One region of the Streptomyces sp. DT224 genome, then DNA from elsewhere that is predicted to be linked to it. Evidence: riboswitches for the same ligand, from Rfam matches in the RefSeq annotation. Region 1 holds a riboswitch; each other region holds the start of a gene.
What was found. A riboswitch is a leader RNA that binds a small molecule or an ion and turns the genes downstream of it on or off. The one in region 1 is predicted to bind cobalamin.
Positions count from the first base shown of each region.

Region 2: another riboswitch for cobalamin. It lies ahead of ACLQ2N_RS00825 (ribonucleoside-diphosphate reductase subunit alpha); the one in region 1 lies ahead of ACLQ2N_RS18510 (cobalamin biosynthesis protein).
Region 3: another riboswitch for cobalamin. It lies ahead of ACLQ2N_RS29010 (CbtB domain-containing protein); the one in region 1 lies ahead of ACLQ2N_RS18510 (cobalamin biosynthesis protein).
Region 4: another riboswitch for cobalamin. It lies ahead of ACLQ2N_RS11675 (ABC transporter substrate-binding protein); the one in region 1 lies ahead of ACLQ2N_RS18510 (cobalamin biosynthesis protein).

Region 1 covers NZ_JBNCLI010000007.1:49,587-54,529, forward strand. The annotation lists gene ACLQ2N_RS18500 (inorganic phosphate transporter) at 84-1,355, shown strand; gene ACLQ2N_RS18505 (hypothetical protein) at 1,388-1,621, shown strand; cobalamin riboswitch at 1,767-1,892, shown strand; gene ACLQ2N_RS18510 (cobalamin biosynthesis protein) at 2,016-3,005, shown strand; gene ACLQ2N_RS18515 (cobyric acid synthase) at 3,002-4,555, shown strand; gene ACLQ2N_RS18520 (putative cobaltochelatase) at 4,552-4,943, shown strand, end outside.
Region 2 covers NZ_JBNCLI010000001.1:175,818-180,760, forward strand. The annotation lists gene ACLQ2N_RS00820 (ribonucleotide-diphosphate reductase subunit beta) at 1-167, opposite strand, end outside; gene ACLQ2N_RS00825 (ribonucleoside-diphosphate reductase subunit alpha) at 167-2,578, opposite strand; cobalamin riboswitch at 2,722-2,846, opposite strand; gene mctP (monocarboxylate uptake permease MctP) at 2,912-4,528, opposite strand; gene ACLQ2N_RS00835 (DUF3311 domain-containing protein) at 4,525-4,779, opposite strand.
Region 3 covers NZ_JBNCLI010000012.1:214,195-219,137, forward strand. The annotation lists gene ACLQ2N_RS29000 (dihydrolipoyl dehydrogenase family protein) at 43-1,479, shown strand; gene ACLQ2N_RS29005 (histidine phosphatase family protein) at 1,436-2,053, opposite strand; adenosylcobalamin (AdoCbl) riboswitch at 2,178-2,269, shown strand; gene ACLQ2N_RS29010 (CbtB domain-containing protein) at 2,315-2,530, shown strand; gene ACLQ2N_RS29015 (CbtA family protein) at 2,563-3,342, shown strand; gene ACLQ2N_RS29020 (GNAT family N-acetyltransferase) at 3,408-3,902, opposite strand; gene ACLQ2N_RS29025 (tetratricopeptide repeat protein) at 3,969-4,316, opposite strand; gene ACLQ2N_RS29030 (pirin family protein) at 4,438-4,943, shown strand, end outside.
Region 4 covers NZ_JBNCLI010000004.1:300,620-305,562, reverse strand. The annotation lists gene ACLQ2N_RS11685 (ABC transporter ATP-binding protein) at 1-479, opposite strand, end outside; gene ACLQ2N_RS11680 (FecCD family ABC transporter permease) at 476-1,558, opposite strand; gene ACLQ2N_RS11675 (ABC transporter substrate-binding protein) at 1,555-2,595, opposite strand; cobalamin riboswitch at 2,672-2,828, opposite strand; gene ACLQ2N_RS11670 (beta-ketoacyl-[acyl-carrier-protein] synthase family protein) at 2,882-4,105, opposite strand; gene ACLQ2N_RS11665 (acyl carrier protein) at 4,102-4,344, opposite strand; gene ACLQ2N_RS11660 (acyl-CoA dehydrogenase) at 4,589-4,943, opposite strand, start outside.

The DNA of each region.
Region 1 (4,943 bases):
CAGCGTCCTGCTCAGTTCATCTTCCGTTCACTCAAGTTGCCTACGTTCCACGTGCCAATGACGTCGAACGATTGCCTGGGTAAATGGAACACATCACGCTGCTGCTCGCGATAGTGATCGTGACAGCTCTAGTGTTCGATTTCACGAACGGTTTCCACGACACCGCCAACGCGATGGCCACGACCATCTCGACCGGCGCACTCAAACCCAAGACGGCGGTCGCGATGTCCGCCGTTCTGAATCTGGTCGGCGCGTTCCTGTCCGTGGAGGTCGCCAAGACGATCTCCGGCGGGATCGTCAACGAGGACGGCCTCAGAACCGAGGTCATCTTCGCGGCGCTCGTCGGCGCCATCCTGTGGAATCTTCTGACCTGGCTGGTCGGGCTCCCGTCCAGCTCCTCCCACGCACTGTTCGGCGGCCTCATCGGCGCCGCGGTGATGTCCGCCGGCTGGTCGTCGGTCAACGGGGGCACCGTCGTCACCAAGGTGCTGCTGCCCGCCGTCGCCGCCCCGATCGTGGCCGGCGTGGCCGCGCTCCTGGCCACCCGGCTCACGTACCGGATCGGCGGGAAGATCCGGAACGACGCCCAGGAGAAGGCCACCGCCAAGGGCTACCGGGCCGGCCAGATCGCCTCGGCCGGGCTCGTCTCGCTCGCCCACGGCACCAACGACGCGCAGAAGACCATGGGCATCATCACTCTCGCCCTGGTCACCGGCGGCGTCCTCTCCCCCGGCTCCAACCCGCCGGTCTGGGTCATCGTCAGCGCCGGCCTGGCCATCGCGCTCGGCACGTACCTCGGCGGCTGGCGCATCATCCGCACCATGGGCAGCGGCCTGACCGAACTGAAGCCCCCGCAGGGCTTCGCCGCCCAGACCAGCGCGGCCACCGTCATCCTGGCCTCCTCGCACCTCGGCTTCTCCCTCTCCACCACGCAGTCCTGCTCCGGGGCCGTGATGGGCGCGGGCCTCGGCCGGGCCGGGGGTGTGGTCCGCTGGTCCACCGCCACCCGGATGTTCGTCGCCTGGGGCCTGACCCTGCCGGCGGCCGGTCTGGTCGGCGCGGGTGCGGAGTTCCTGACGAAGCAGGGCACCTGGGGCGTCGTGGTCGTCGCGGCCCTCCTGGTCGCCGGTTCCGGGGCGATCTGGGTGCTCTCGCGCCGCACGCCCGTCGGCCACGGCGATGTCGCGCCCGGCACCGAGGACGCCGCCCCGGCCGAGCCCGCGGGTGTCGTCACCCAGGCCATCGCGGCCGTGAGCCCGCCGCCCACCGCGGCCCAGGCGCACGACCTCGCCGCCACCATTCCGGCGCCCGCCGGTCCCGTCGCCGCCGATCCGGCCCGACCCGCCACGGTCTGACAGACCCCGGTACTCCGGTAAGGACACCCCGTATGAACATCGACTGGGCAGCTCTGGGCACCGTCTTCGGCGTCTCCCTCGTCACCACCGTCGCCCTGGTGGGCCTCTTCACGCTCGGCATCGTCGGCCTCTCCAAGCAGCCGGAGCCGGCTGCCGGGGGCGGTCCGGCGGGCTCCTCGCTCCTGCTGGCGCGCGCCGGGGCGTACGTCTGCTTCGGGCTGTGCGCGGCGGCGGTCGCGTACGGGATCTATCTGATCGTCGCCTGACGCACCGCCTCCCCCGGGCCGGACGCACCTCGTGCGCGTCCGGCCCGATGTGCGTCCGCCCCCACCGTGCCGCCGCAGGTCAACGGCGAGTTGACGGGCGTTCGCGGGGCGTGGTGGACTGCCGGAGCCATTACGGCGACAGCAGAGGAAGCCGGTGCGAATCCGGCGCGGTCCCGCCACTGTCACCGGGGAGCGGTCCCCCACCGCACGTCACGGCCCGCGCGAGCGGGCTGGAAGACCGGGGTCCCGCCGATCCGGAAGCCAGGAGACTCTCGTCGCCGTCACGTCGAACCAGGGCGCGGACCCTGAGTGAGGACATACCGCCATGCCCGGCTGCCGTGCGACCTTCTCCCCACGCCCTCTGTCGGCAGCCTCGGGTGCGGTCGGCTGAACCGTGCGTGCCGATCGCATCTACGCGTACGGCGCCACCGCCGGCCTGATCGCCGACCTGCTGCTCGGTGACCCCCGCAGGGGGCACCCGGTCGCCGCCTTCGGGCGGGCCGCCGCGGCCGTCGAGGACCGGCTCTGGCGCGACCATCGCGGCCGGGGCGCCCTGCACACCCTGATCTGCGCGGGGGGCGCCGCCGGGAGCGCCGCGCTCGCCGCCCGCGCCCTGCGCCGCCGTCCCGTCGCCTCCGTGGCCCTGACCGCCGCCGCCACCTGGTTCGTCGTCGGCGGTACGTCGCTGGGGCGCGAGGCCCGGGCCATCGGCGGGGCGCTCGCCGCCGGCGACATCGAGTCGGCCCGGGAGCGGCTGCCCCACCTGTGCGGGCGCGACCCACAGGCGCTGGACGGCCCCGGGATCGCGCGTGCCGTGGTGGAGTCCGTCGCCGAGAACACCTCGGACGCCGTGGTCGGCGCCCTCGTCTGGGGCGCCCTCGCCGGGGTCCCCGGGCTCGTCGGCTTCCGCGCCGCCAACACGCTCGACGCGATGGTCGGCCACAAGTCGCCCCGTTACCTGCGGTACGGCTGGGCATCCGCCCGGCTGGACGACCTCGCCGGCTGGCCCGGAGCCCGGCTCACCGCCCTGCTCGCCGTGGCCTCCGGCGGCCGCCCCCGGGAGGCGGTACGGGCCTGGCGGGCCGATGCCGCGAAGCACCCGAGTCCCAATGCGGGGCCCGTGGAGGCGGCGTTCGCCGGGGCGCTCGGCGTACGGCTGGGCGGGACCCTCGCGTACGGGGGGCGCGTCGAGCACCGGCCCGTGCTCAACGGGGAGGCGGGCCGTGCCGTGGAGACCGGGGACATCGAGCGCGCCGTGCGGCTCTCGCGCCGGGTGGGCGTGCTCGCCCTCGGCGTCGGCGTGGCCGCCCGGCTGGGCGCGGGGGCGGTCGCGCGCCGGATCGCGGGACGGACCGGGAGACCTCAAGGACGGAGAACGATATGAGCGGCGGACTGCTGGTCGCCGGAACCACGTCGGACGCGGGCAAGAGCGTCGTCACGGCGGGCATCTGCCGCTGGCTGGTGCGCCGGGGGGTGAAGGTCGCCCCGTTCAAGGCGCAGAACATGTCACTGAACTCCTTCGTCACCCGCGAGGGCGCCGAGATCGGCCGGGCCCAGGCGATGCAGGCCCAGGCCGCCCGCGTCGAACCGACCGCCCTGATGAACCCGGTGCTGCTCAAGCCCGGCGGCGACCGCTCCAGCCAGGTCGTCCTGATGGGGCGGCCGGTCGGCGAGATGAGCGCCCGCGGCTACCACGGCGGACGGCAGGAACAGCTGCTGTCCACCGTCACGGACTGCCTGGAGCAGCTGCGGAGCACGTACGACGCGGTGATCTGCGAGGGCGCCGGCTCACCCGCCGAGATCAACCTGCGGCGTACGGACATCGTGAACATGGGCATCGCCCGGGCCGCGCGCTTTCCGGTCGTGGTGGTCGGGGACATCGACCGGGGCGGGGTCTTCGCCTCCTTCTTCGGCACGACCGCGCTGCTCGCGCCCGAGGACCAGGAGCTGATCGCGGGGTATCTGGTCAACAAGTTCCGGGGCGACGTCTCGCTGCTGGAACCGGGCCTGGACATGCTGCGCGACCTGACGGGCCGTCCCGCATACGGGGTGCTGCCCTTCGCTCACGGGCTCGGCATCGACGAGGAGGACGGCCTGCGGGTGTCGCTGCGCGGCACCGTACGCGAGTCGGCGGTCGCCCCGCCGCACGGCGAGGACGTCCTGCGCGTCGCCGTGTGCGCCATCCCGCTGATGTCGAACTTCACGGACGTGGACGCGCTGGCCGCCGAACCGGGCGTCGTCGTGCGGTTCGTGGACCGGGCCGAGGAGCTGGCCGACGCCGACCTCGTCATCGTGCCGGGCACCCGGGGCACCGTGAAGGCGCTCGCCTGGCTGCGCGAACGCGGGCTCGCCGACGCGCTGCGGCGGCGCGCCGCCGAGGGCCGGCCGGTGCTCGGCATCTGCGGCGGCTACCAGATCCTCGGGGAGCACATCGAGGACGAGGTCGAGTCGCGCGCCGGGCGGGTCGACGCGCTCGGCCTGCTGCCCGTGCGCGTCCGCTTCGACCGCGAGAAGACCCTCGCCCGGCCGTCCGGCCAGGCGCTCGGCGCGCCCGTCGAGGGGTACGAGATCCATCACGGCGTCGCCGAAGTGGGCGGCGGGGAGCCGTTCCTGACGGACGGCCGGGGCACCCCGCTGGACGGCTGCCGGTCCGGTGCCGTCTGGGGCACCCACTGGCACGGTTCGCTGGAGAGCGACGCCTTCCGCCGCCTCTTCCTGGCCGAGGTCGCCCGGCTCACCGGCCGCCGCTTCGTGCCCGCGCCCGACACCTGCTTCGCCGGCCTGCGCGAGGAACAGCTCGACCGCCTCGGCGACCTGATCGAGGAACACGCGGACACCGACGCGCTGTGGCGGCTCATCGAGTCGGGCGCGCCGTCCGGTCTGCCGTTCATCCCGCCGGGAGCGCCCGCCACCCCCGTCAAGGAGGCCCTGTGAGTACGCCTTACCCCTTCACCGCCATCGTCGGCCAGGACGACCTGCGGCTCGGGCTGCTGCTCAACGCGGTCAGCCCGGCCGTGGGCGGGGTCCTGGTCCGCGGCGAGAAGGGCACCGCCAAGTCGACCGCCGTACGCGCGCTGGCCGCGCTGATGCCGGAGGTCCCCGTCGTGCCGGGGTGCCGCTTCTCGTGCGACCCCGCCGCGCCCGATCCGGCGTGTCCGGACGGCCCGCACGAGGACGTCTCCGGCGTGTCGCGGGCGGCGCGGACCGTGGAGCTGCCGGTCGGCGCCTCCGAGGACCGGCTCGTCGGGGCGCTCGACATCGAACGGGCCCTCGCGGAGGGCGTCAAAGCCTTCGAACCGGGGCTGCTCGCGGACGCGCACCG
Region 2 (4,943 bases), on a different contig from region 1:
ATCCTGGCGAGGTCCGCCACGTCCGAGTGGAGGTCGACCTCCTCCACGTGCCAGGTGTTCTTGATCGCGTCCCGGTAGCGCTCGTAGAAGTCCGGGTAGCGCATGGGCCGCAGGGTGAGCTCGAAGCCCGGGTCCAGCAGGTTCTTCTCGGTGGGGGTGGTGCTCATTACTGGCATGCCTCGCAGGACTCGGGGTTCTCCAGGGAACAGGCGATCGCGTCCGCGTCGGGAGCCTGCGCCTGCTGTACGGGGATGGGGGCGGCGGTCGACGCGGCCCCGGACGCGGCACGGGCGATCCGGGTCGCCGGACGCGACCGCAGGTAGTACGTCGTCTTCAGGCCCTGCTTCCAGGCGTACGCGTACATCGAGGAGAGCTTGCCGATGGTCGGCGTCTCCAGGAACAGGTTGAGCGACTGGCTCTGGTCGAGGAAGGGCGTACGGGCCGCCGCCATGTCGATCAGGCCGCGCTGCGGGATCTCCCACGCCGTGCGGTACAGCGCCCGCACGTCCGCCGGGACCCAGGCGAAGCCCTGCACCGAGCCGTTCGACTCCCGCAGCGCCTCACGCGTCCGCGCGTCCCACACGCCGAGCCGCTTCAGCTCGTCCACCAGATATCCGTTGACCTGGAGGAACTCACCGCTCAGGGTCTCCCGCTTGAAGAGGTTGGAGACCTGGGGCTCGATGCACTCGTAGACCCCCGCGATCGAGGCGATCGTCGCGGTCGGGGCGATCGCCAGGAGCAGCGAGTTGCGCATCCCGGTCTTCGCGATCCGGGCCCGCAGCGCCTCCCAGCGCTCCGGCCAGTTCAGCTCCACGGCGTAGTGGTCCGGGTGCAGCACCCCGCGCGCGGCCCGGGTCTCCGACCAGGCGGGCAGCGGGCCCGACCGCTCCGCGAGGTCGCAGGACGCCTCGTAGGCGGCGAGCATGACGCGCTCGGAGATCCGGGTCGAGAGCGCCCGGGCCTCGGGCGAGTCGAAGGGCAGCCGCAGCTGGAAGAAGACGTCCTGGAGACCCATGGCGCCCAGGCCCACCGGCCGCCAGCGGGCGTTGGACCGGCCGGCCTGCTCGGTCGGGTAGAAGTTGATGTCCACGACCCGGTCGAGGAAGGTCACCGCGGTCCGCACGGTGGCGTCCAGCCGCTCCCAGTCCATCGAGGAGCCCTTGACGAACGCGCCGAGGTTGACCGAGCCGAGGTTGCAGACGGCCGTCTCGCCGTCGTCGGTGACCTCCAGGATCTCGGTGCACAGGTTCGAGGAGTGCACCACCCTGCCCGGCTCGGCGGTCTGGTTCGCCGTGCGGTTGGAGGCGTCCTTGAACGTCATCCAGCCCTGGCCGGTCTGCGCCAGGGTCCGCATCATCCGGCCGTACAGCTCGCGGGCCGGCATGGTCTTGCGGGCCAGGCCCTTCGCCTCGGCCGCCCGGTACGCGGCGTCGAACGCGTCGCCCCACAGGTCCACGAGCTCGGGCACGTCGGCCGGGGAGAACAGCGACCAGGCGGTGTCCGCGTCCACGCGGCGCATGAACTCGTCCGGGATCCAGTGCGCCAGGTTCAGGTTGTGCGTGCGCCGCTGGTCCTCGCCCGTGTTGTCGCGGAGCTCCAGGAACTCCTCGATGTCCGCGTGCCAGGTCTCCAGGTAGACCGCGGCGGCGCCCTTGCGCCGGCCGCCCTGGTTCACGGCCGCGACGGAGGCGTCGAGCGTCTTGAGGAACGGCACGATGCCGTTGGAGTGCCCGTTGGTGCCCCGGATCAGGGAGCCCCGGGCGCGGACGCGGGAGTACGAGAGGCCGATGCCGCCCGCGTGCTTCGAGAGGCGGGCCACCTGGTGGTAGCGGTCGTAGATCGAGTCCAGCTCGTCCAGCGGCGAGTCGAGCAGGTAGCAGGACGACATCTGCGGGTGGCGGGTGCCGGAGTTGAAGAGCGTCGGCGAGGACGGCAGGTAGTCCAGCCGGCTCATCAGCCCGTACAGCGCGGCGACCTCGTCCAGCGCGCGCCCGGAGGTGTCCTCGGCGAGCCCGGAGGCGACCCGGAGCATGAAGTGCTGGGGGGTCTCGATGACCTGGCGGGTGATCGGGTGGCGCAGCAGGTAGCGGCTGTGCAGGGTGCGCAGTCCGAAGTAGCCGAAGCGGTCGTCGGCCCCGTCGGCGAGGGACCGCTCGACCAGGGCGTCCAGCGCCCCCGCGTGCAGCGTCACGAACTCGGCGGTCCGGTCCGCGATCAGGCCCTCGCGGTGGCCCACGGCGACGGACGCGGAGAACGAGGTGGCGCCCTGGCCCGCGGCCTCGTCCGCGATGGTCCGGGTGAGCAGGCGGGCGGCGAGCCGGGAGTAGGCGGGGTCCTCGGCGATGAGGCCCGCCGCGGCCTCGGTGGCCAGCGAGCGCAGCTCGGCCTCGTCCGACCGGGCGTTGCGGCCGCGCAGGGCGGCGGCGGCGACGCGTCCGGGGTCGGTGTCGGGCAGATCGGCGGTGAGGTCGGTCAGGGTCCGCAGCAGTGCGGTGCCCGGTCCGTCGCTCGCGGGTCCGGTGGCTTCGGACTCGGCCGTCTTCGGCGCTGAGGCCGGATCGGCTGGCGCGATGGTCACGTGGTGCTCTCCCTCGCTCGGCTCCGGTCCGGCGGGGAGCGCGGGGGCAGCCGGGCAGGAGGGGGCCCGGGCGGGGCGGCACTCCGTGCGGCGTCCACCGGCCCATCCCACGAGGCCCGGACGTCAGGGCATCCGGTTCGGTCGAGCCGGATGCGCTGTCGGCAGGTCCTCGGACTCCACGGATGCGCGAACGCGCACCGCATACACCGTTGCGGGACAGTTCCGGATTCACACCGGATTCCCCTGCGGCGACAGCGAGCATGAGCATACATGTGGGGGCCGCCCTGCCGGACGGCCCCCACATGTTGTGTCGCGTGCGGTAAAGGTGTGCGGTCAGTGACCGCCCGGCGCCCCCGCCGTGGCCGGCGGCAGCTTCTCCTGGACACCCGGGTCGCCCACGTCCCCGGTGTAGTCGCCCGGGGAGGTCTCGTCGGTGCCTACGGGCGCCTTCACGGCGTTCAGGACGAAGGTGAGGACGACGACGACCACGACGTTCAGCACGAAGGCGGTGAGGCCGATGTAGCCGATCTCGCCGAGGCCCGGGATCTCCTTGGAGGACCCGCCGAAGTGCTTCTGCGTCGGGCTGGCGACCCCGTACGCGGCAGCCGTCCCGTAGATCATGCCGGCCGCCCAGCCGGCGATCAGCGCCCAGCGGTGGAACCACCGGGTGAACAGTCCGCCCACCAGCGCCGGCATCGTCTGGAGGATCCAGATCCCGCCCAGCAGCTGGAAGTTGATCGCGACGGTCTTGTCCATGGTGAGGACGAAGGCGAGCGCGCCGACCTTGACCAGCAGCGAGACCAGCTTGGAGACCTTGGTCTCCTGCTCGGGCGTCGCGTCCGGCTTCAGGAAGTCCTTGTAGATGTTGCGCGTGAACAGGTTCGCCGCGGCGATGGACATGATCGCGGCCGGCACCAGGGCGCCGATGCCGATCGCGGCGAACGCCACCCCCGCGAACCAGTCGGGGAACATGTTCTCGAACAGCTGCGGGATGGCGAGCTGGCCGTTGTCCACCTTCACGCCGGCGGCGATCGCCATGAAGCCGAGCAGCGCGAGCAGGCCCAGCATCAGCGAGTACAGCGGCAGGATGGTGGTGTTGCGGCGGATCACCTCACGACTGCGGCTGGAGAGCGTCGCCGTGATCGAGTGCGGGTACATGAACAGCGCGAGCGCGGACCCGAGCGCCAGCGTGGCGTAACCCCACTGGCCGGCCGCAGCGGGCGCGAGACCGCCCGCGCCCGCCTTGGTGAACTTGTCCTGGGCGGAGGCGAAGATGTCGTCGAAGCCGCCCAGCTTGATCGGGATGTAGATGATCGCCACGGCGATGACCAGGTAGATCAGCCCGTCCTTGACGAACGCGATCAGCGCGGGCGCCCGCAGTCCCGAGGAGTAGGTGTACGCGGCGAGCACCGCGAACGCGATCAGCAGCGGCAGGTCCTTGACGAACCAGTTGGTGTTCTCGCCGCCGCCGACGCCCATCACGTCCAGCACCGCCTGGATGCCGACGAGTTGGAGCGCGATGTACGGCATGGTGGCGAGGATGCCGGTGACCGCGACGGCCAGCGAAAGACCCTTCGAGCCGAACCGGCCGCGGACGAAGTCCGAGGTGGTGACGTACCCGTGCTTGTGCGAGACCGACCACAGGCGGGGCAGGAACGTGAAGATCAGCGGGTACACCAGGATGGTGTACGGCACCGCGAAGAAGCCGGACGCGCCGGCCGCGTAGATCGCCGCGGGCACGGCGACGAAGGTGTACGCGGTGTAGAGGTCGCCGCCGAGCAGGAACCAGGTGACCCAGGTGCCGAACGACCGTCCGCCCAGGCCCCATTCGTCCAGGGTGGCCTCGTTCTCGGCCCTGCGCCAGCGGGCGGCCAGGAAGCCCATGACCGTGACGGCCAGGAAGAAGAAGATGAAGACGCCGAGCGCGATGCCGTTCACACCGTCCTTCATGCGGACGCACCCCCCTTGCGGGCGCGCTGGTCACGCTGCCACAGCTTGTACGCGATCATCGTGAGCGCGGTGGAGATCAGTACCCAGAGCATCTGGTACCAGTAGAAGAACGGGATGCCGATGAAGGTCGGGTCGATCTTCGCGTACGAACTCACCCAGAGCATCGCCACGAACGGCGCGATGAGGCACAGGGCGATGACCACCCGCATCGGTGTGACGGTGGGTGGCTTTCCTTCTGGTTCTTCCGGCATGGCGGCGACTCCGTCCCCTCGCTGATCACCTGTAATGCGCAGGAAATCTAGGCGAGGGACCAGGCCACCGTCACCCCCCGTCCGCATTGCGGTCCGGCAACGGTCTTCACGGACCGGTCGGATGGCCCCAATGGCGGCAAACGTCCGAGGGCTGGTCCGGGCCG
Region 3 (4,943 bases), on a different contig from region 1:
CCCATGTGGCCGACGCCCACACCCCCCGCCAGAATGAGCCGCATGACACATGGAGCGGAGCCCGTCGAGTACGACGTCGTGGTCATCGGAGCAGGTCCGGTGGGTGAGAACGTGGCGGACCGGGCCCGGGCCGCCGGGCTGACCACCGCGGTGGTCGAGTCGGAGCTGATCGGCGGTGAGTGCTCCTACTGGGCGTGCATGCCGAGCAAGGCGCTCCTGCGACCCGTGGTCGCCCGCGCCGACGCCCGCCGCGTCCCCGGCCTGAGCGGCGCCGTCCAGGGACCGCTGGACGCCGCCGCCGTCCTCGCCCACCGCGACGAGTACGCCTCGCACTGGAAGGACGACGGGCAGGTCGCCTGGCTCGACGGGATCGGGGCCGACATCTTCCGCGGCCACGGCCGGCTGACCGGCGTCAAGCAGGTCACCGTCACCGCGCCCGACGGCACGGAGCACCGGCTCACCGCCCGGCACGCCGTCGCCGTCTGCACGGGCAGCAGGGCCGTGGTCCCCGGCCTGCCCGGCATCGAGGAAGCCCGCCCCTGGACCAGCCGCGAGGCGACGAGCGCCAAGGCGGTCCCCGGCCGGCTCGTCGTGGTGGGCGGGGGAGTCGTCGGCGTCGAGATGGCCACCGTGTGGAACGCGCTCGGCGCGGAGGTCACCATGCTCGTGCGCGGCCAGGGGCTGCTGCCCCGGATGGAGCCGTTCGCCGGCGAGCTGGTCGCCGAGGCGCTCACCGGGGCCGGCGCGGACATCCGTACCGGAGTCTCGGCCACCGCCGTACGCCGCCCGGACGGCGAAGGACCGGTCACCGTGGAACTCGACAACGGCGAGAGCGTCGAGGCCGACGAGGTCCTCTTCGCCACCGGTCGCGCCCCGCGCACCGACGGCCTGGGCCTGGAGACGGTCGGCCTGGAACCCGGCTCCTGGCTCACCGTCGACGACACCTGCCGGGTCGAGGGCACGGACTGGCTCTACGCGGCCGGCGACGTCAACCACCGCGCGCTCCTGACCCACCAGGGCAAGTACCAGGCACGCATCACGGGCGACGCGATCGGGGCCCGCGCGCAGGGCAGGCCACTGGACACCGCCCGCTGGGGCGCCCACGCGGCGACCGCCGACCACGGGGCTGTCCCGCAGGTCGTCTTCACCGACCCGGAGGCCGCCTCGGTGGGCCTCTCCCTGGCCGAGGCGGAACAGGCCGGCCACCGCGTCCGCGCCGTTGACTACGACCTCGCCTCCGTGGCCGGGTCGGGCCTGTACGCGGACGGCTACCGGGGCCGTGCCCGCATGGTGGTGGACCTCGACCGCGAAGTCCTGCTGGGTGTCACCTTCGTCGGCCCCGGCATCGGCGAACTGCTCCACTCGGCGACCATGGCGGTCGCGGGCGAGATCCCCGTCGACCGGTTGTGGCACGTGGTCCCCTCCTACCCGACGATCAGCGAGGTGTGGCTGAGGCTGCTGGAGACGTACCGGGGGTAGCCGGGCCCGGCGGGGCGAGCGGCCGCCCCACGCGCAGGTTCCAGCGCCCCGGCCGGCCGCTCAGCTCCGTCAGCGTGAGCGGGGCGACGTCGAGGCGCCAGAACGCCGGTGGCGGCAGCGCGAGCGCGTGGACCACGGTCGCACGCACCAAGGACGGTTCGGCGACGGCCAGCACCCGGCCGGCACCGCTCAGCGAGTCGAGCCAGGCCCCCGCCCGCGCGCACAGGCCGAGCAGCGACTCGCCGCCGTGCGGGGCGGCCGAGGGGTCGGCCAGCCAGGCGGCCACTTCCGCCGGCTCGCGCGTGCTCACCTCGTCCAGCCGGGCACCCGTCCAGCGGCCCAACTCCCAATCACGAAGCGCGGGTTCGCCCATCGAGCGCAGGCCCAGTGCCGCCGCCGTACGGGCGCACCGCTGGGACGGGCCGTGCACCGCCCGGTCCGCGTCCGGGACGTGTGGTGCGGCCAGTCGTGCCGTACGCACACCCGACACGTCGAGCGTGGCGTCACCGGCGAACCGGGCCTCACGCAACGCCGCGTTCATTGCCGGTGAGATCAGCATCACCCGTACCGTCATACCCGCCCTCAACTCCCGGAACACAGGCCCCGCGGCCCAGCACACCATGGCATCCGGGTCCCACCGGCCGCTTGCAGGGGGCATGGCGGAGCCCGGTGCCCAGGCGGTATGGTCGCGACGACATGACGAGGGTGTGACGGAAGTCCGGTGAGAATCCGGCACGGTCGCGCCACTGTGTACCCGCGCACGCGGGAAGTCAGACCCAGCACCCTCGTCTCAGGCACCACGAACGGGACGCGTGTTCCCACAGGAGGTTCTGCCATGGCACAGAGTGCTGCCCCCGCAACCGGCGCACCCGCCATCACCCCCATCTCCCTGAAGGCCATTGCTCCTTGGGCGGTCTTCTTCGGCATCCTCATGCTGGTCCTGCTCTACTTCGTCGGCGCCGAACAGGGGGCCACGGCCCTCATCTCGGGCGAAGGCGTCCACGAGTGGGTCCACGACGGCCGTCACCTGCTCGGTTTCCCCTGCCACTGACCGCCCCACCGGCTGATCCAGGGGAATCCCTCATGAACTCCATATCTGTCAGAGCCCTGTTGATCCGCGGCATGCTCGCCGGACTGGCCGCGGGGGCGCTCGCGCTGCTCGTCGCCTACTTCCTCGGCGAGTCCAGGGTCGACGCGGCCATCGCCATCGAAGAGGCCGCGCACAGCGCCCACGGCCACCACCACGGCGCCGGCGAGGAACTCGTCAGCAGGGGCGTGCAGTCCACCGCCGGCCTGGCCACCGGGGTGCTCGTCTTCGGCGTCGCGGCCGGCGGCATCGCCGCGCTCGTCTTCTGCTATGCGCTGGGCAGGATGGGCCGGTTCGGCCCCAGGGTCACGGCCGCGCTGATCTCGGGCGCCGCGCTGCTCAGCGTGTACGTCGTGCCGTTCCTGAAGTACCCGGCCAACCCGCCGGCCGTCGGCAACCCCGACACCATCGGCGAACGCACCGCGCTGTTCTTCCTGATGGTCGCCCTCAGCGTGCTGCTCGCGGTCGCCGCCGTCATCGCCGGCAGGCGGCTGGCACGCCGCCTGGGCAACTGGAACGCGACGGTCGCGGCGGCGGCCGGCTACGTCCTGCTGATCGCCCTCGCCTATGTGTTCCTGCCCTCGTTCAACGAGGTCGGCACGGACTTCCCGGCCACGCTGCTGTGGCAGTTCCGGCTGGCCACGCTCGCGGTGCAGGCCACGCTGTGGACCGCGTTCGGCCTGCTCTTCGGCCACCTCACCGAACGGCTGCTGGTGCCGAGGGCCGACGCGCTCGCGGACGGCCGGACGAACCGGACGGCCGCCGCCGTGGGCTGACGGCCGCCGTGGACGAGGCGACGGGCGGAGCCCGCCGGGTGGGTCACCGGCAGGCTCCGCCCGTCCTACGCCGCCCACTCGACCAGGTAGTACGTGAGCGAGGCGTCCTCGCCCACGAGGCGCATCCCGGCCGCCGCCATGACCCGCTGCGAGGGGATGTTGCCCGTGTCGGCGTCCCCGCGCACCCGGGCGACGCCCTGTCCCCGCGCGAACCGGAGCAGCGCCCGCAGCGCCTCGGAGGCATAGCCCCGTCCGCGCGCCGACTCCACGAGCCCGTACCCGATCGTGACGCCGCCCCGCTCGTCCGGCGCCCCGTGGAAGCCGATGCCGCCGATGACCACACCATCGGCCCGGAGCCGTATCTCGTACGAGCAGAACGGGGTGGGGTCGCCGGTGTCCGCGCAGGTCGTGAGGAAGCGCGAGGCGGCGCCCCGCTCGCCGGGGGAGGGGTAGCCGGGAGCCCAGCGCGCCCCGGCCGGCGGCGAACCCGCGGCGACGTGCTCGGCGTCGGCGGGGCTCATGGGGTGCAGGAACAGGCGCGGCGTCTCAAGGTCGTTCATGGTCCTGTGGAGTATCACGTGGCCGCCGTTCCCGGCACCTGGAATATGGCGGGTGCCGGGACGCGCTCACGCCGGCCCGAGGTCACCGGACAGCGCTGCCGCCAGCCGCAGCTGTGTGTCCGCCTCGGCCTGCCGCCCCTGGCGCTCCAGGGTCCGGCCGAGCATCAGGCGGGCGTAGTGCTCCACCGGATCGCGCTCCAGAACCGCGCGAAGCTCCGTCTCGGCCCGCCCGAGGCTCGCCGAGTGGTAGTAGGCGCGGGCCAGCAGCAGCCGGGGCGCGACCTGCTCCGGGACCTCCGCGACGAGGCCGTCCAGGATGCGTGCCGCGGTCGTGTACTCCTTCGCGTCGAAGAAGAATCCCGCGCGCTCCCAGCGCTCGGCGGCGGTTCCGAACTCGTAGTAGCTGTCGCTCATGTCGTCTCCTCGGCCGGGCGGGTGTCCGATCCGCACAACACCGATAGGTGGTTTAACATTCCACTAATCATCCGGCGTGGGTGCCACCCGCCCCCGCCCGCAGCGGAATAGGTTGAGCGCCATGAGCAATCTCGATCGCCAGGCCGTCCCCACCGTCTGCGGGGGCCGGGGTTTCGTCGTCGCGGAGCCCGTACGCGAACTGCTGGCCCCGCGCACGGTGCGGCTCGGCGAGTCCACCGAGGTCCGCAGGCTGCTGCCCAACCTGGGCCGCCGGATGGTCGGTGCCTGGGCCTTCGTGGACCACTACGGCCCCGACGACATCGCCGACGAACCCGGGATGCAGGTGCCGCCGCACCCCCACATGGGCCTCCAGACCGTCAGCTGGCTGCACGAGGGCGAGGTCCTGCACCGCGACAGCCTCGGCAGCCTCCAGACGATCCGCCCGCGCGAACTCGGCCTCATGACCTCCGGCCGCGCGATCAGCCACTCCGAGGAGAGCCCCAAGCCGCACGCCGCCCTGCTCCACGGTGCCCAGCTCTGGGTGGCGCTCCCGGACGCGCACCGCTTCGCGGATCCCCACTTCCAGCACCACAGCGACCTGCCCGCGGTCACCGCCCCCGGCCTCAC
Region 4 (4,943 bases), on a different contig from region 1:
GCGAGCGCGCGGGCGATCTGGACGCGCTGGCGCTCCCCGCCGGAGAGCGTGTGCCAGGACTGATCGCGCCGGCCGGTGAGCCCGGTGCGTTCCAGGGCCTCGTCCACCGCCGCCGCGTCCGCGTCCGTCGGCGCCGACCAGGCACGCCGGTGCGGGATGCGGCCCAGGCGTACGACGTCCAGGACGCTCAGCTCGTCCTGGGTGACGGCGTGCTGGTCGACGACCGCGACGCGCCGGGCCACGGCGCGGCGGCCGACGGCCGTGAGGGGGTCGCCGTCCAGCGTGACGACGCCCGCGTGCGGGGCGAGGACCCCGGCGAGGATGCGCAGCAGCGTGGACTTGCCGGAGCCGTTGGGGCCGATCAGGCCCACCGTCGTGCCCGGTTCCGGGGCCAGCGTCACACCGTCCAGCAGGACGCGGCCGCCCGCCTCGCGGCTGACTCCTGCGGCCCGCAGGCCCTCCGCGGCCGTCCCGGTCACGCGGGCCGCCCGGTGCGGTAGAGGACGGCGACGAAGGCGGGCACGCCGATGAGGGCGGTGACGACGCCCACCGGGACCTCCTGCGGGTCGAGGACGGTCCGGGCGAGCGTGTCGACCCAGACCAGGAAGACGGCTCCGGCGAGCGCGGTGACCGGCAGCAGCCTGCGGTGGCCCGAGCCGGTGAGGGCGCGGGCGGCGTGCGGCAAGACCAGCCCGACGAATCCGATGGCCCCGGCCGAGCTGACGAGCGCGGCGGTCAGCAGCGCGGTCGTGCAGAGCAGGACGGTGCGGACGCGTGCGACGTTCACCCCGAGGGCGGCGGCCGCGTCCTGCCCGAAGGCGAAGGCGTCGAGCGTACGGGCGTGGCCCAGGCAGACCAGCAGGCTGCCGGCGAGAACGGCGGAGCAGATCCACACATCGGTCCAGCCCACCCCGCCGAGCGAGCCGAGCAGCCAGAACAGCACGCCCCGGGTCTGCTCGGCGTCGGCGGCCGTCATGACGACGAACGAGGTCAGTGCCGAGAACAGCTGCATCGCGGCGACCCCGGCCAGCACGACCCGGTCGGTGGAGCCGCCCAGGGTATGGCTGAGCAGCATCACCAGCGCGAACGAGCAGAGCGCCCCGATGAACGCCCCGGCCGGCAGCGACACCGCGCCCCCGCCGGCACCGAGCACGACGACCAGGACCGCTCCCGTGGACGCGCCGGAGGAGACGCCGAGGACGAACGGGTCGGCGAGCGGGTTGCGCAGCAGGGACTGCATGACGGTCCCGCAGACCGCGAGACCCGCCCCGCAGACGGCGGCGAGCAGGGTGCGCGGCATACGCAGGTTCCAGATGATGCCGTCGCGGATCGGACTGAGCCGGGCCTCGCCGATGCCGAGGTGCGCGGCGACGGCGGACCAGACGTCCACGACGGAGATCCGGGCCGGCCCGATGGTGACGGCGACCGCGACGGACAGCGCGAGCAGCAGAACGCCGCCGGTCCACAGGAGGCCGCCGCGCAGGCGGCGGGGGCGGACGGACCCGGTGGTCTCCGTCGCCTTCTCGCGCGGTGCGGTGAGCCGGTCGGTGGCCGTCACCCCGCGAGCCCGGACGCCCGCAGCCCGGCGGCCACCAGCTCCACGCCCTCGACCGTGCGGATGGTCGGGTTCATGGCCTGGCCGCTGAGCAGGACGTAGCGCTTGTGGCGTACGGCGTCCATCTTCTTCGTGACGGGGTTGGACTCCAGGAAGGCGATCTTCCCGGCGGCGCTCTCCGCGGTCTGCGACGTGCGGGTGAGGTCGCCGATGACCAGCACGTCCGGGTCGCGGTCGGCGACGGTCTCCCAGTTGATCTGCGGCCATTCCTCGTGCGTGTCGTCGAAGACGTTCTTCAGGCCGAGCTCCCGGGTGATGATGCCCGGCGCCCCGCAGCAGCCCGCCAGATAGGGGGACTCGGAGTTGGCGAACCAGTACAGGACGGAGGTACCGGATCCGTCGACGCCGTCGGCGGCCTCGCGGATCCGGGCGCGGAGCCGCGCGACCAGCTTCTCGCCACGCTCGGGCACGCCGAACACCCGGGCCAGGTCGCGTACTTCGCCGTAGACGCTGTCCATGGTGAGGGCGCCGGTGCGGACGCCGTCGCCGTCCTTGGTGTTGTCCTTGGCCGTGCAGTCGGCGGGCGCGACGTAGGTGGGGACGCCCAGCTCCTCGAACTGTTCGCGCGGGGCGACGCCGCCCTTGGCGAGGGTCGACTCGAAGTCGGCGGCGACGAAGTCGGGCTCCTGGTCGAGGACCTTCTCGGAGGAGGGCCGGTTGTCGGTGAGCCGCTGCACGCCCGTGTTGGCCTTCTCCAGGCCCTTCATCACCGGGTCGGTCCAGGTGGCGGTGGCGGCGATCCGGTCGGCGAGGCCGAGCGAGAGCAGGATCTCCGTCGTGCCCTGGTCGACGGAGACCGCGCGGCGCGGCGCGGCCCGCACGGTGACGGTGCGCCCGCAGTTCTTGAGGGTGACCGGATAGCCGTCCGCCGTGCCCTTGCCTCCGGCCGCTTCGGGCGGGCTTCCCCCGCAGGCCGTCAGCAGCAGGAGCGCGGCGGTGAGCAGGGCGGCGGAACGGGCGGGGCCGGATATCGGCGGCACGGGGTACCTCGGCGTCTCTGGGCCCATGCGCGGGACCCGCTGTACGGTGTCCGCCGCCCGGTCCCGGACGGCGGTCGCCAGCAGGTCTTCGGACTCGGGTTCGCTCGGACGGGACGCCTTCCCGGGAGACGGTGGTCTTCCAGTGGCCGTGGCCCCGCCCGTCCCCCTCACCGCTGCGCGTCAGTTCCGGATTCGCACCGGATTCCCTGACCCCTACGTGGAGTTCGACTGGCTCCGGGGACGCTACCACGGGCGTCCCACGCGGTTCAGCGCCGCCCCCGGGGGCTCAGGGGCGTTGCAGGGCCACCACCGCGTTGTGCCCGCCGAAGCCGAAGGAGTGGCTGACGGCCCGGTGGACGGGCCGCACCAGCGGCACCTTGGTGACGCAGTCGATGTCGAACCCGGGCGCGGGGGCGTCCAGGTTCGCGACCGGCGGAACGACCCCGCGCTGGAGGGTGAGGATCGTCAGCCCCGCCTCGATCGCCCCGGCCGCGCCCATGCAGTGCCCGAGCACCCCCTTGGGGGCGGTGACGGGCGGCCGGTGCGGGTACATCCGGCTGATCAGCGCGGCCTCGGCGGCGTCATTGCGCACGGTCGCGGTGCCGTGCGCGTTGACGTGCTCCACCTCCTCCGCCCGCCAGCCCGCGTTCCGCAGCGCGGCCTCGACGGCGGCCCGGGCGACCCGCCCGTCGGGGTGCGGGCTGGTGGGGTGGTGGGCGTCCGTGGTGGCTCCGGTGCCGGCGAGCAGGGCCCGGGGTTCGACGCCTCTGGCCTCCGCGTCGGCGGCGCGTTCCAGCACCATGACGGCGGCACCCTCGCCCATGACGAGTCCGGCGCGGTCGGCGGCGAAGGGCCGGCTGAGCCGGGACAGGTCGCCGTCCGCGCGGGCGGCCGCTCCTGAGCGGGCGAAGCCGGTCATGGCGACCGGGAAGACGGTCGACTCGGTCGCCCCCGCGACGGCCACGTCGCACTGCCCGGTCACCAGCAGGTCGCGGGCGACGGACAGTGCGGTGACGCCCGACGAACAGGCGGTGCAGGGGGCCATGCTGGGGCCGGTGGCCCGCATCTCGATCGCGATCTCGGCGGCGGGCATGTTGGGGATGGTCAGCAGGACACCGGCCGGCGAGATCGCCTCCGGCCCCCTCCGCTCGAGGACCAGCGCCTGGTCGGTGAGGTGCGCGGAGCCGCCGCTGCTGGTGCCGACGACGACCGCGACCCGGCTGCCGTCCCAGCCGGACGGGTCGAGCCCGGCGTCGGCGACGGCCTCCCGTGCGGCCAGGACCGCGAACTTGACGTACCGGCCCATCCGGAAGGCCGTACGGCGGCCGATCTCGGCGTCCAGGTCGATGCCGTCGACCATGCAGGCGAAGTCGATCGCGCACCCGGCGAGCGCGGGGACGGTGCGGGCCGGGCTCACCGCGGCGCACACCCCGTCCCAGGTGGATTCCGTGTCGTTGCCGACCGGGGTGATCATGCCGAGACCCGTGACGGCGATGGCCGGTGTCCTCATCGGGCGACGCCCGCCGCCGTGTCGAGGTGCTCCGTGAGCTCGGCGAGGGTGGTCCCCCGGGTCAGGATGCCGGTGTCCAGCTCGACCCCGGTGGTCTCCCGGAGGACGACGGCGAACTCGGCGGCCGCCAGGGAGTCCATGTCCAGGCTGTCCATCGTGGAGTCCGGAAGGATCTCGGCCACGGGCACCCTGAAGGTACGGCTGAGTACGTCGGTGATGCGGGGGTGGATCGTGCTCATGGTTCTTCCTTTCCTCGTGCTCACCCGCGTGGGGTGTCCGGCGCCGGCGCGCACGGCCCCGACGCCGGAACAACTGAACAGCGCCGCTCCGGTTACGCCTTGCGGCGAACCGATTCGCCTACGCCCGGCCGGGACGCCCCGGTCCACCGCGCGAACAGGGCGACGGTCGTCCAGTAGGCGAGGAGGACGGCCCCCGCCCCGAGCCCCTGCAGGGCGCGTTCCGCACGGCACGCCCGTGTGCCCCTCATCGCCTCGCCTCCGCGTGCCAGTGGGCCTCCGGATCGTCGTACGCGTCGGCGTAACCGGCGCCCGTGATCGGCCAGTCGGCCAGCATCTCGTCGGGGAAGGCGAAGGAGTCGGCGAGTTCCGGAAGGTGGGGGGCCACCGCGTCGATGAGCCGTTCGATGTGGTCCGTCAGCGCCTCGGCCTGACCGGTGCTCAGATACCCGGCCGCGAGGAGGTCCCCGCTGTCGCGCGCCACCCGGCGCAGGGCGAAGAGCCGGGCCAGCTCGCCGAGCCGGTCCCGGTCCGCCCCGGGGGGCAGCGCCTCGACCGCCTCCGCGTACGCCTCGGCCGCCTGCCGGCAGGCGTGCGCCTCG